Regions from separate parts of the Hydrogenophaga sp. SL48 genome, predicted to be linked through region 1. Evidence: predicted binding sites of a transcription regulator. Region 1 holds the regulator's gene; each other region holds the start of a gene.

The links. The regulator FNR, encoded in region 1, switches genes on or off when oxygen is low (the NO sensors DNR and NnrR bind a similar motif). The targets are predictions, from matches to a motif close to TTGATNNNNATCAA.
Region 2: a site for FNR is predicted at 1,905-1,918, ahead of IM738_RS12430 (DUF2189 domain-containing protein). Genes of this name have one in related genera too.
Region 3: a site for FNR is predicted at 1,404-1,417, ahead of clpB (ATP-dependent chaperone ClpB). Genes of this name have one in related genera too.
Region 4: a site for FNR is predicted at 1,236-1,249, ahead of ubiM (5-demethoxyubiquinol-8 5-hydroxylase UbiM). Genes of this name have one in related genera too.

What each region holds. Positions count from the first base shown of each region.
Region 1 covers NZ_CP063400.1:1,307,106-1,310,536, reverse strand. Annotated here, with positions in the region: gene hemN (oxygen-independent coproporphyrinogen III oxidase) at 1-1,252, opposite strand, end outside; gene fnr (fumarate/nitrate reduction transcriptional regulator Fnr) at 1,429-2,148, shown strand; gene IM738_RS06275 (hypothetical protein) at 2,215-2,508, opposite strand; gene IM738_RS06270 (nitrogen fixation protein FixH) at 2,581-2,880, opposite strand; gene ccoG (cytochrome c oxidase accessory protein CcoG) at 2,913-3,431, opposite strand, start outside.
Region 2 covers NZ_CP063400.1:2,626,630-2,630,060, reverse strand. Annotated here, with positions in the region: gene IM738_RS12440 (long-chain fatty acid--CoA ligase) at 1-639, shown strand, start outside; gene IM738_RS12435 (hypothetical protein) at 787-1,029, shown strand; gene IM738_RS12430 (DUF2189 domain-containing protein) at 1,030-1,872, opposite strand; gene IM738_RS12425 (bacteriohemerythrin) at 1,989-2,438, opposite strand; gene IM738_RS12420 (2OG-Fe dioxygenase family protein) at 2,561-3,304, shown strand; gene IM738_RS12415 (PTS sugar transporter subunit IIA) at 3,422-3,431, shown strand, end outside.
Region 3 covers NZ_CP063400.1:2,145,650-2,149,080, reverse strand. Annotated here, with positions in the region: gene moaD (molybdopterin converting factor subunit 1) at 1-107, shown strand, start outside; gene IM738_RS10220 (molybdenum cofactor biosynthesis protein MoaE) at 110-583, shown strand; gene IM738_RS10215 (GNAT family N-acetyltransferase) at 594-1,355, shown strand; gene clpB (ATP-dependent chaperone ClpB) at 1,497-3,431, shown strand, end outside.
Region 4 covers NZ_CP063400.1:4,535,827-4,539,257, reverse strand. Annotated here, with positions in the region: gene cueR (Cu(I)-responsive transcriptional regulator) at 1-303, shown strand, start outside; gene IM738_RS21465 (Spy/CpxP family protein refolding chaperone) at 526-1,164, shown strand; gene ubiM (5-demethoxyubiquinol-8 5-hydroxylase UbiM) at 1,286-2,491, shown strand; gene IM738_RS21455 (histone deacetylase family protein) at 2,724-3,431, shown strand, end outside.

The sequences.
Region 1 (3,431 bases):
CCAGTCCCTGTTCGGCAAAGCTGGCCAAGACCTCAAGTTCTCGGGCAAAGTACTTTTTGCAATCTATGAGATGCCCCAGGTTGATGGGCTCGTACTGCAACTGGCCCTGACACATCAAGGACATGATGACCGACCTGCGCAACAGATCGTCGCGCGTGAGTGCCAAGCCGCGAACGATCGGCAACCGGCCCTGATCCAGAGCGTCGTAGTAATCCTCGATCGTCTTGGCGTTCTGGCTGTAGGTCGCACCGATGCGGCCGATGGCCGACACACCCAGGGCGATGAGATCGCAGTCGGGTTGTGTGCTGTAGCCCTGGAAATTGCGGTGCAGGCGGCCCTGCCGCTTGGCCACCGCCAAGGCATCGGTGGGCAGCGCGAAATGATCCATGCCCACATACACGTAGCCGGCCTCGCTCATGGCATCCAGCGAGGCCGAGAGCATGGACAGCTTGTCCCCGGGGCTGGGCAGTTCCGCCGCAATGATGCGGCGCTGCGGCTTGAACCGCGAAGGCAGGTGGGCGTAGGCGTAAAGCGCAATGCGGTCAGGGCGCAGCTGGTTGACCTGCGCCAGCGTGCGGGAGAACGATTCCGGCGTTTGCAGTGGCAGGCCGTAGATCAGGTCCACGTTCACCGATTCGAAGCCGATCTTGCGGGCGGTTTCCACCAGTTCAAACACCTGTTCGGCGGGCTGCACCCGGTGCACGGCTTTTTGCACCGCAGGATCGAAGTCCTGCACGCCAAAGCTCAGGCGATTGAACCCAAGGCGTGCGAGGGTCTGCAAACGCTGGCCGGTCACCGTGCGGGGATCCACCTCGATCGAATACTCCCCACCCGGCACCAGCGTGAAGTTGCGGCGGATCATCGCCATCAGGTCTTCGAGCTCGCCATCCGACAGGAAGGTGGGCGTCCCGCCACCAAGGTGCAGCTGGGACACGCTGTGGCCCTTGCCGAAGTGCTGCACCTGCAGGTCGACCTCACGCGAGAGGTAGCGCAAATATTCCTCCGCCCGCTCGTGGTGCTTGGTGATCACCTTGTTGCAGGCGCAGTAGTAACAAACCGATTCGCAAAACGGCACATGCACGTACAGGGACAGCGGCAAGGCCATCGAGCCCGCTCGCCGCTGCTCCAGGGCCTGGATGTAGTCGGCTTCGGTGAAGGCTTCCACAAACCGATCAGCCGTCGGATACGAGGTGTAGCGCGGTCCAGGGACATCGAACCGCTTGAGCAATTCGTCAGATATGGCGTGACTCACAGGCAATTCTCCAATGCAGAAGGAGAATGTGCCCCAGGCGCGTTCGAGCGCCCTTGATCAAGATCAAGGGCGCATGACAGCCAAGGGTTTCTGCTGACTGACGCCAGCGAAACGAATGGGTACATCGACATCAGCGACACCCATGCGTTAAGCTTCGGCCCAATTGCGGGATATTTATGGACATTCAAAGCATCAAAGTCGCCTGTTCCAGCTGCAATTTGCGGGAGCTGTGCTTGCCCATGGGCTTGAACCCCAACGAAATGGACAAGCTCGACAACGTCATTTCAGCCCGTCGGCGCGTCAAACGGGGCTCGGCCTTGTTCAACACCGGCGACAAGTTCACCTCCCTCTATGCCGTCCGTTCGGGTTTCTTCAAAACCTGTGTGACCACCGCCGACGGCCGGGACCAGGTCACCGGCTTCCAGATGACGGGCGAAATCATCGGCCTGGATGGCATCGTGAGCGACCGCCACTCGTGTGACGCCATCGCCCTGGAGGACGCCGAGGTCTGCATCATGCCGTTCGATCAGGTTGAAGAGCTTTCTCGGGAGTTCACCACCCTGCAGCACCATGTGCACAAGATCATGAGCCGCGAAATCGTGCGAGACCACAGCGTGATGCTGCTGCTGGGCAGCATGCGCGCCGAGGAACGCCTGGCGGCGTTCCTGCTCAACCTGGTGCAGCGCCTGCATGCCCGAGGCTTCTCGCAATCCGAGCTGGTGCTGCGCATGACGCGCGAAGAGATCGGCAGCTACCTGGGCATGAAGCTGGAAACGGTCAGCCGCACGTTCTCGAAGTTTGTCGAGGAAGGCATCATTGAAGTCAAGCAACGCTACGTGCACATCAAGGACACCGAAGCACTCAAGCTGATCGTGAATCCACAGACCTGCCGCTGATTTCAGCGTTCAAAAGAAAACCCCGCCGGACCGCTCCGGCGGGGTTTTCTTTTGGGCTTTTCGCCGTCAGCGACAGGAGCGGTTTTGTGCACAGCTTTCAGGCCGCGCGGCCTCGGGCACCGGGCATCGGTTGACCTCGAAGGGTGACATCGACAACAGGGTGGTCAGCGCGCTGGAGGCCATGGTGATTCCCCAGAACACAAAGAAGGCCAAGGTGTAGATGGCCTGCCGGGACAGCCCCAGCGGGTTGCCAAACCAATGCAAGTCACCGGGGTCCACCATCGCAAACACGATCATTTCCAGAACCGCTGCCACCAGAAAGGCTGGCCAGGCAATCCACATCCAGCGCTGTGACCACATGCTCTTGTCTCCTCGTAGGGGGTGAAAGTCAGTTCAAGAAGTCTTTGAGGTCGGCGGCTCGGCCTGCCCCTGTTATTTGGCCGCAGGCTCCGGCAGCGGTGAGGCCGCGTGGTTGCGCGCCTGCTGCGCGGGCTGCAAGGTTTCCAGCGCTTTGGCTTTGGCTTGTCCGTCCAGGGCATGAGCGGCTTTCAGGTCTCGCTCGAAATCGGCCTTGTTGAGCACAGGATCAGCGCCCTTGACGGCGATGATGGCCGTGGCAATGGCTGCAACCACCACCACGAGTGGTCCGCCCACCACCAGCCACATGTGAGGCACTTTCCACCAGGGGATGGGCAGCGAAGACTGGGCGGGAGCGGCGTTGTTGGGATTCATGTGGGTGTCGGAGTGGAAAGGTGGGTGTCACTTTACCGGGGGATCAGGAACGCGGCTTTTTCTTTCACCTGAGACACCTCATCCCCTGTCGAACGGACATCGAATTGGATGGGATGAGAACCGGTGGATGCCGCCCCCGGAGGCACCTGCACCCGAATGACGGCAGAACGCACTTCGGTGGGCAGCACCTCCACTTCGCTCTCGGAAGCGATGGTGATGCCAGGCAGACCGGTGACACCAATCACATAGCGCTGCGTGGACTCGGTGGCGTTCATGACCTGCAACCTGAACACGTTCTCGATGCGCCCTTGTTCCACCATGCGGGCCAGCGTGCCCCGGTCACGGATCACATCCACCTTGAGCGGGGTGCGCAGGTACAGACTCACCATCACGGCGGTCGTGATGGCCATCAGGATGCCCGTGTAGACAAGCACGCGCGGGCGCAGACCTCGACGGACCATCTGTGCCGTCGTCCAGCCATTGGCCATGCCGTTCTGCGTCGCGTACTTGACCAGTCCGCGGGGATAGCCCACCTTGTCCATCACCTCGTC
Region 2 (3,431 bases), 1.3 Mb from region 1:
GGCTTGCGATACGCCGAGGGTTACGGTCTGACCGAAACCGCTGCGCCTTCGCACAACAACCCGCCGGACGCGCCCAAGCAGCAGTGCCTGGGCATCCCGTTCATGAGCGTCGAGGCGCGTGTGGTGGACCCGGAGACGCTGCAGGAAATGCCCCAGGGCGAGGCGGGCGAGATCATCATCCGCGGCCCTTCGGTCTTCAGCGGTTACTGGAAGCGACCCGAGGCCACCGAGGCGGCCTTCATTCAGTTCGAGGGTCAGCGCTACTTCCGCTCCGGCGACCTGGGCCGGGTGGACGAGGACGGTTATTTCTTCATCACCGACCGCCTGAAACGCATGATCAACGCCAGCGGTTTCAAGGTCTGGCCGGCCGAGGTCGAGGCGCTGATGTTCCGTCACCCGGCGATCGCCGAGGCCTGCGTGATCAGCACCAAAGACGGCTACCGCGGCGAGAGCGTGAAGGCCGTCGTGGTGCTGCGCGATGCCGCGCGTGGCCAGACGAGCGAGCAGGACATCATTCACTGGTGCCGCGAGAACATGGCGGTCTACAAGGCGCCGCGCGTGGTGCAGTTTGTCGATGCGCTACCCAAGAGCGGCAGTGGCAAGGTGATGTGGCGGTTGCTTCAAGAGAAAGAACCCTGAATAGAGACACCCCCGCCGCGCTGCGCGCGACCCCCAAGGGGGCGATGCGAGTGGCCCGGCGGAGCCGGTTCCACCGCATCCTGGGTTCAGGCATATTGCGCCGGAAGCTGTCCCCCCGCATTTTTCCACGCTTGAACGCAAAACCGCATGGTCACCCCCCTCGCATCGCTGCGCCGCCTCTGGCAACCGCGTCTGCCCCTGTTCTGGCTGGTGGTCGTGCTCAACCTGATGTCGTCGGCGATGACCTCGGCGTTGTACGTGCTGCAGCCCACCGGTGCGATGCGGCTGCTGCTGACCCTGTTCGCCCTGCTCAATACCCTGGCGGGCTGGTGGCTGCTGGCCCGCCTCTGGCGCGAGACCGCTCCATTGGAGAAGGACGAAGGGGCCTGATCAGGCGGCCGGCACGATGTGCCGGTAGGCGTGCCAGGTGGCATGCCCGATCACCGGGCCGGCGATCAGCAGCCCCAGGAACGCGGGCAGCATGGCGATCACGATGATGCCGGTGATGAGTGCGCCCCAGAACAGCATGACCCCCGGGTTCTGCAGGCAGGCGCGGATGCTGGTCAACCCCGCCGACACGGCGTCCACCTGGCGGTCCATGATCATCGGGATGGAGATCACGCTGGTGACGAAGATCAGGCTGGCGAAGACCCCGCCGACCACGCAGTAGGTGATCACGAAGCCGATGTTTTCCGGGTCGAGCAGCATGGCCAGCAGGTTGGCCTTGTCGGGCATGGTGTTGAAGCTCACCGCGAACACCACCAGGGCCGCGCGGCCCCAGAGCATTTCAAGGATCAGCAACACGCCGGCAAAGATGGCCATGGTGCCGCGCGTCGGCCGCCAGGCTTGCAGCGAGGCGCGCAGGGACGGGCGGTGGCTGTGCGTCTGCATGGCCTTGCTGGCGTCGTACAGGCCCAGGCACAGGAACGGACCCATCAGGAGAAAGCCGGCGCTGAGCGCCAGCAGGTACTCGGGCGCCGTCTGGAACAGCGCCAGCAGCGCGTGGCCCATGATGAAAAAACACAGGCCGTAGAACAGGCCGATGCGCGGGCAGCGCTTGAAATCGGCCCAGCCCAGCCGGAGCCACTGCAGGGGGTCGGTCAGTCGCAGGGTGGCGAGCTGAAGCGAGAGCACCGACGGGCCGCGCGTGGCCTCGTCGTCGGGTGCCTGCTCGGCGTTGTCTGCCGGTGCGTGCTCGTCGGCAGCTTCGGCGGCGTGTAGGGCTTCTGCCATGGGTGTCTCCGGTTGGGGAAACAATATAACCATTGACAAATATCACGCCGCCATGGTTTACCCCATGAGGGGGTGGGGTTTTTCTCGGCGCCAGGGCGATGCGGCTGGCGAGGTGTTCAGTGCAGGGCCTGGGCGGTGTGGCCGCCCGCCGCCCGCCTCGGGGCAGCATCGCCGGTGCCGGTGGGCTCACGCCGCATGTGCAGGGCCAGGGCCGCGTCGAGCGACTGGGTGTGTTTGGCGAACCAGACCGCCAGTTCCCCAGCCATTTCGCGCACCTCCGCCAGCCGGCCTGCCTGGGCCATGACCAGCCCTTCGCGCAACACGTTGAGCACCACCCGGTGCTGCAGGATGTGGTTCTCGGCGGACGCGAACCGGGTCTTTCGCATCCACGCGTCCTCGCGGCCGAAGTGCTGGACCGTGTGCTCCACCACCGCGCCCCAGGCTTTCGCCAGAGCGGCGTCGGGCGCGCTCTGGGCGAACGCGAGCAGGTCCACGAACTCGCGGTGCACCGCGTCCATGGGTTCAAAGTCCAGCAGCAAGGCATCGGACCATTCAACGGTGTTCATAGCGGTCTCCTTGGCAATGCCTGCAGCTTGACATTGCGCGCACGCGGTCGTTTTGATCCAGCGCAGAAACTGCGAAGGCGATGGAGAGGCGACCGAATGAGGCGCCGGTACACTGCCCGGCCATGACTCGACTTGCCTTTCCACCCCCTTATGTGCCCCTGAACGGGCTCGATCCAGCCCTCCGTGACGCGGGTTTTGCCCTCGTCAGCGCGAGCGATGTGCAGCGCTGGCTGCACACCGACGCCGAACAGCTGGCGGCCTTGCACGCCAGCTGGGACGACCTGCCGAGCGACGCCTACCTGATGGACGGCGGCCGCTACCGGCGCCGTCGCCACAGCTGCTTCGTGGTGGATGGCGGCGTGGTGCAGCAGGTGCCGCACCGCGCGCACTGGCAGCCGCTGGAATACAACGCCCTGCACGGCGGCATGCAGCGCTGGTTCGAGCCCATGGACCCGGCCGTGCTCGCGACGCCGCTCTGGCAGCGCCTGCTCGGCACGGTGGGGCAGGCGGTGTCGGCGCTGCGCGGAGAGCGGCCCTGGTTCGTGGAGGCGCACCCGTTCCGCATCGACACCACCGACGGCATCGGGCGGCCCACCCCCGAGGGCGCGCACCGCGACGGGGTGGACCTGGTGGCGGTGTTCATGCTCGGGCGCCATCGCATCAAGGGCGGCGAAAGCCGGGTGTTTGACGCGCACGGCCCCAGCGGCCAGCGCTTCACGCTCACCGAGCCCTGGTCGCTGCTGCTGCTGGACGATGAGCGCGTGATCCACGAGAGCACGCCGATCCAGCCGGTCTTGCCCGGCGAACTGGGCTGGCGCGACACGCTGGTGCTGACCTACCGCCGGGACGGCTTCCAGGGCGGCTGATCCTTCCGGCTGGCCTTGAACGACCGCGGTGCTGGGTTCAAGGTCTTGGCCCCTGGCGTGCGGGGCCATTTTGTTACGCCGTTTTTACGCCGTCGTTGCTTCAATCGAGGCCTTCGGATGCACCCAC
Region 3 (3,431 bases), 840 kb from region 1:
GCGGGCGTGCGGTGCGCGTGTCGCTGAACCAGACCATGGCCGACGAATCGGCGGCGCTGGTCGAGGGCGCCGAGGTGGCCTTTTTCCCCCCCGTGACCGGAGGCTGAACATGAACGCCCGCGTCAGCATCCAGACCGAAGACTTCGACCTGTCCGCAGAAGTCGCCAGGCTGCGCGCGGACGAGAAGGGGGTTGGCGCCATCTGCTCCTTCGTGGGCACCGTGCGAGACCGCAACGACGGACAGAGCGTCAGCACCATGGAGCTGGAGCACTACCCGGGCATGACGGAGAAGAGCATCGAAGCCATGATCGACGAGGCCTTCAAACGCTTCGACATCTTCGGCGCGCGGGTGATCCACCGCGTGGGCTTGTTGCAGCCGCTGGACCAGATCGTGCTGGTCGCCGTGACCTCGGCGCACCGGGGCGAAAGTTTCCAGGCCTGCGAGTTCCTGATGGACTACCTCAAGACCCAGGCGCCATTCTGGAAGAAGGAGCAGACGCAGGACGGCGCTCGCTGGGTGGACGCACGCGTCAGTGACGATGCGGCGCTCGCCAAATGGGGCATCCAAAGCCAGAACGTCTGAGGCTTTGCCGATGACGGTCAAGACCTTGAGCCCCGCCGACATCGCCTCCATCGAGCGCGCCACGCTGACGGCGGTGGCGCCTGAGCGGATCGAAGCCATCGACGGTTGGCTGCTGCCCATGGACCACGGCACGGTCGGCCGTGCCCACAGCGCGGTGCCGTTGCACCATGGGTTCCACGATCCCGCCTTGATCGACGAAATTGCGCAGCGCTACCGGAGCGCTGGTCTGCGACCGGTGTTTCGCCTGCCGGACCTGCCCTCGTTCGATCCCTGGTGGCCGGCGCTGGCGGCGCGGGATTTCCAGCGCAAGCAGCCGACGCTGACCCAGACCGGCACGGTGGACGGTCTGCTGAACCTGGCCGGTGACACCGAGGGCGTGTCGCTGGACCAGCGCCCCGACGCGGCCTGGATGGCGATGTTTCTGGGGGAAGGGCTGGACCCTGTGGACGGTGCCAGCCGCTCGCGCGCCCTGTCGCGTGCCGAGGGCACGCTGTACGCCAGCCTGCGTGAAGGCGGGCAGACCCTGGCCTGCGGCGCCGCCTGTTTCGCCGACGGCTGGCTGAGCATGCATGGGCTGCGCACCGCCTCCAGCCAGCGCGGGCGTGGGCTGGCGGGTCGGTTGATCCGCGCGATGGCGCTGGACGCACAGCGCCGGGGCATTGCCCGAGCCTTCCTGCAGGTCGATGGCGCCAACGCGCCGGCACTCGCCCTGTACCGGCGGGCCGGCATGCTCACCGCCTGGACCTACGCCTACTGGCGGGCGCCCACGTAAAAGGGGTCTTGCGCGGTGGCAGGCGCAGGGCGGAGTCCGCACCTGCGGTTGACGCAGGTCAAACGCCACGTCAAAGCGCCTTGAAAACCGCGCGTTCAGCGCCAGATGCACTCCAATCAACTTTTTGCGGAGTGCCTTTTCATGCGACTCGACAAACTCACCACCAAATTTCAAGAAGCCTTGGGCGAAGCCCAGACGCTCGCGCTGGGCGCCGACCACGCCTACATCGACCCGGCCCACGTGTTGCTGGCCATGCTGCGCCAGACCGACGGGCCGCAGTCGCTGCTGCAGCGCGCCGGCGTGAACGTGCAAGGCCTGGCCAAGGCGGCCGAGGCGGCTGTCAAGCGCCTGCCCGAGGTGCAGGGGCAGGATCAGGTGCAGGTCGGTCCCGATCTGGCCAAGATGCTGCAGGCGACCGAAAAGGAAGCTATCAAGCGCGGTGACGAGTTCATCGCCAGCGAGCTGTTCCTGCTGGCGGTGGCCGACCAGAAGGGTGAACTCGGCCGCATGGCCAACGAAAACGGCCTGACCCGCAAGAGCCTGGAAACCGCGATCACGGCCGTGCGCGGGGGCCAGAAGATGGACAGCCCCGAGGCCGAGGGACAGCGCGAGGCGCTGAAGAAATACACCATGGACCTGACCGAGCGCGCCCGCCTGGGCAAGCTGGACCCGGTGATCGGTCGCGACGATGAAATCAGACGTGCCATCCAGGTGCTGCAGCGCCGCACCAAGAACAACCCGGTGCTGATCGGCGAACCCGGCGTGGGCAAAACCGCCATTGTTGAAGGCCTGGCGCAGCGCATCGTGGCCGGCGAGGTGCCGGATTCGCTCAAGGGCAAGCGGGTGCTGAGCCTGGACATGGCCGCGCTGCTGGCGGGCGCCAAGTTCCGAGGCGAATTTGAAGAGCGCCTGAAAACCGTGCTGAACGAACTGGCCAAGGACGAAGGCCAGACCATCGTCTTCATCGACGAGTTGCACACCATGGTGGGCGCGGGCAAGGCCGAAGGCGCGATGGACGCGGGCAACATGCTCAAGCCGGCGCTCGCGCGCGGCGAGCTGCACTGCGTGGGCGCGACCACGCTGGACGAGTACCGCAAGTACATCGAGAAAGACGCCGCGCTGGAGCGCCGCTTCCAGAAAATCCTGGTCGGCGAGCCGACGGTGGAGGCGACCATCGCCATCCTGCGCGGCCTGAAGGAGCGCTACCAGGTGCACCACGGCGTGGACATCACCGACCCGGCCATCGTGGCCGCAGCCGAGCTGAGCCACCGCTACATCACCGACCGCTTCCTGCCCGACAAGGCGATCGACCTGATCGACGAGGCCGCGGCCAAGATCAAGATCGAACTCGACTCCAAGCCCGAGGTGATGGACAAGCTCGACCGCCGGCTGATCCAGCTGCAGATCGAGCGCGAAGCCGTCAAGAAAGAAAAAGACGAAGCCTCGCAGAAGCGGCTGACCCTGATCGAAGACGAGATCACGCGGCTGCAGAAAGAGATCGCCGATCTCGACGAGATCTGGAAGTCCGAAAAGGCCACAGCCCAGGGCAGCGCCCAGGTGCGTGAAGAGATCGACAAGCTGCGCCAGCAGATCGAAAGCCTGACCCGCAAGGGCGATCTCGCCAAGGTGGCCGAGCTGCAGTACGGCAAGCTGCCCGATCTGGAAAAGCAGCTCAAGGAAGCCCAGGAAAAAGAGTCCGGCAAGGCCAAGGGCGGTGCGGGTGTGGGCCCGCAGCTGCTGCGCACCCAGGTCGGCGCCGAAGAGATTGCCGAAGTGGTGGCACGCGCCACCGGCATCCCGGTGGCCAAGCTGATGCAGGGCGAGCGCGACAAGCTGCTGGTGATGGAAGACAAGCTGCACACCCGCGTGGTGGGGCAGGACGAGGCGATCAGTGCGGTGGCCAACGCCATCCGCCGCTCGCGTTCGGGCCTGTCGGACCCGAACCGCCCGACCGGTTCCTTCCTGTTCCTCGGCCCCACCGGCGTGGGCAAGACCGAGCTGTGCAAAGCCCTCGCGGGCTTCCTGTTCGACAGCGAGGAGCACCTGATCCGCATCGACATGAGCGAGTTCATGGAG
Region 4 (3,431 bases), 2.2 Mb from region 1:
GCGCGCACCGACAGCAACTACCGCCAGTACAGCCTGGCCGACGTGCACAGCCTGCGCTTCATCCGCCGCGCGCGCGACATGGGCTTCGGGCTGGACGCGATCACCGAGCTCGTGGGCCTGTGGCACAACCGGCGCCGCAGCAGCGCCAGCGTGCAGCGCATCGCCCAGAAGCACCTTGACGAGCTGGGCCAGCGCATCGCCGCGCTGCAGGCCATGCAGCGCACCCTGGGCGAACTGGTCTGCCACTGCCCCGGCGACGACCGCCCCGACTGCCCCATCCTGGACGATCTCGCCGCTCCATAACCTGGGTGGCTTGCTCTCCATCCGGCTTGGGGCGGCCCTGCGCCGGATCGCGGCCCGCCGCACGTCGCCACTGCGGGTTGCTGAAAAACGGAACATATCTTTACAAACCCGCAGCACAAGGCCGCAAAGCGCTTACACGGCACTTCCACACTGGAGCCATTCCAGAGACAGCCTCCCGCTGAGATCCCTGGAACGGCTTTTCCCACCTTTCAGGAGTGACCCATGAAACTGTTCACCAAACGCACCCTCATCGCCGCCTCGCTCGCGGCCGCCTTCGTCGGCCTCTCGGCCACCGCCATCGCCCAGAACGCCGGCGGTCCGGGCAACCACCAGGGCATGTCGGCCGACATGCACGCCCAGCACATGGCCCAGCGCGGCACCGAAGCCGGCAAAGGCCAGGGCGACATGGCCGGCAAGTTGGCACAACGCATGGAGCAGATGCAAAAGCGCCACGCCGAGCACCAGGCGCAACTCAAAACCACGCTGAAGATCACCGCAGCCCAGGAACCCGCCTGGAACGCCTACGTGGCCGGCACGGCGCACACACCGCGCATGGGCAAGACCGCCGGCGAAGACTGGTCCAAGCTGACCACGCCGCAACGCCTGGACAAGATGCAGGCCCACAAGGCCGAGCGCGACGCCCAGATGAGCAAGCGGGTCGACGCCGTCAAGACCTTCTACGCCGCGCTCACGCCCGAGCAGCAGAAGGTGTTCGACACCCAGGGCCACAGCGGCTTCCACCGCGCCGGCATGAAGGGTGAGCACCGCATGGGTGGCCAAGGTGGCCACGGCGGTCACCACGGCATGCGCGGCCAGGGTGGCGAGCCGGGCTGTGAAGGCCCGATGCAGAAACGCGGCTGATCCTTTCCGCATCTCTCAAAGCCCCGGCCCGTCCGGGGCTTTTTTGTGGGCGCCTGGCGGGCGTGGCCCGCTTGACCTGAGTCAAGCCCCGACAGAGGACCCGCGCGTAAGCTGCCGCGCCATGGACTTTCACCTCATCATCGTGGGCGCCGGCCCGGCGGGCCTGTGCCTCGCTCGTGCGCTGCGCGAGAGCGGTCTGCGGATCTGCCTGATCGAACAACAATCTCTCGACGCCCTGCAGCACCCCGCTTTCGACGGCCGCGAAATCGCCCTCACCCAGCACAGCGCGGCCCTGCTGCGCTCCCTCGACCTCTGGCCCCTGCTGGGCGACGCGAACATCGCGCCGCTGAAGGACGCGCTGGTGATCGACGGTGGCGTGGGCACGCGGCAGTCGCGCATGACCATCAGCCACGCGCTCAGCCACCAACCCGAGCTCGGCTTTCTGGTGGCCAACCACCACATCCGGCGCGCCGCGTTCGAGGCCGCGATGGCCGAAGGTCCGGGCCAACCGACATTGCGCTGCGGCGAGCAGGTGACCCACATCCAGACCGACGCTCACTCAGCGCAGCTCACCCTGTCCAGCGGTGAAACGCTGACCTCCGCGCTGGTGGTCGCCGCCGACAGCCGCCACTCCAGCACCCGCCGGGCCATGGGCATCGCCGCCGACATGCACGACCACGGCCGCACCATGCTGGTCTGCAACATGACGCACGCGTTGCCCCACCACGAGACCGCCTGGGAGTGGTTCGACCATGGCCAGACGCTGGCCCTGCTGCCCATGAACCCCTGCCCGCTGACCGGCCTGCCGCGCTCGTCGGTCGTGCTGACCCTGCCCAGCCAGGCCCTGCAGCCGCTGATGGACCTGCCCGAAGACGCCTTCAACCGCGAGATGACGCAGCGCTTCGGCAGTCAGCTCGGCCCCATGGCCCTGGCCAGCACGCGCCACGCCTACCCGCTGGTGGGCGTCTGGGCCCGCCGCCTGGTCGCGCAGCGTTTCGCGGTGGTCGGCGACGCCGCCGTGGGCATGCACCCGGTCACCGCGCACGGCTTCAACCTCGGCCTGCGCAGCATCGAGGCCCTGTCCGGGGCGCTGATCCAGGCCCAGCAGCGGGGCCAGGACATCGCTTCGCCTGCTTTGCTGGCGCGTTACCAGCGGACCCACCAGGGCGCCAGCCGCGGCCTCTACCTCGCCACGCACGCCCTGGCCACGCTCTACACCAACGAACAAGGCCCGGCGCGCGTGCTGCGCCAGGTGCTGGTGCAGGCGGGCGAACGCTTCACGCCGTTCAAGCGCCTGGTGGCTGGGTCCCTGACGGGGCTCAGGTAGACCCCCCCGCGCCGCTTCGCGTCACCCCCAGGGGGCGATGCGAGTGGCCCGGCAGAGCCGGTTCCACCGCATCCTGATGGGAGGCACGCGCTCCGGTGCCCTCTCTTCGGCAGGGCCTTGTTGCTCTGCATCAAGGCGTGCGTCAGCATTCGGGTCTAGATTGATGAAAGTCAATCGGCATGGGTGCGCAGACACCCGGCCGGTCATCACCGCCCGAGGAGACCACAACCACATGCTGTCCGCCTACATCACCCACGCCGACTGTGCCCGCCACGACATGGGCGCGCACCACCCGGAATGTCCCGAGCGTCTGGGCGCCATCAACGACCACCTGCTGGTCAAGGGGCTGCTGGACTACATGGTCCCCTACGACGCGCCGCTGGCCACCAAGGAGCAGCTCAGCCGCGCCCACGCCTCGCTCTACGTGAGCGAGATCTTCGAGGCCTCGCCGGCCGAAGGCCTGCACGCGGTCGACCCCGACACCAACATGTGCCCCCACACGCTGACCGCCGCCCTGCGCGCGGCGGGCGCGGCGGTGCAGGCGACCGATCTGGTGCTCGCGGGCGACGCGCCCACCGCCTTCTGCTGCGTGCGTCCACCCGGCCACCACGCCGAACGCTCGGCCGCCATGGGTTTCTGTTTCTTCAACAACGTCGCCGTGGGCATGCGCCACGCGCTCAATGTGCACGGCCTGGAGCGCGTGGCGCTGATCGACTTCGACGTGCACCACGGCAACGGCAGCGAAGACATCTTCCGCGGCGATGAGCGCGTGCTGATGTGCTCCATCTTCGAAAAAGGCCTCTACCCCTTCAACGGCGAAAACGCCGTGGGTACCAACATGGTCAACGTCGGCCTGCCCAGTCGTTCGGGCAGCGACGCCTTCCGCGAGGCCGTGACCAACGAGTGGTTGCCCGCGCTCGACGCCTTTGCGCCGCAGCTG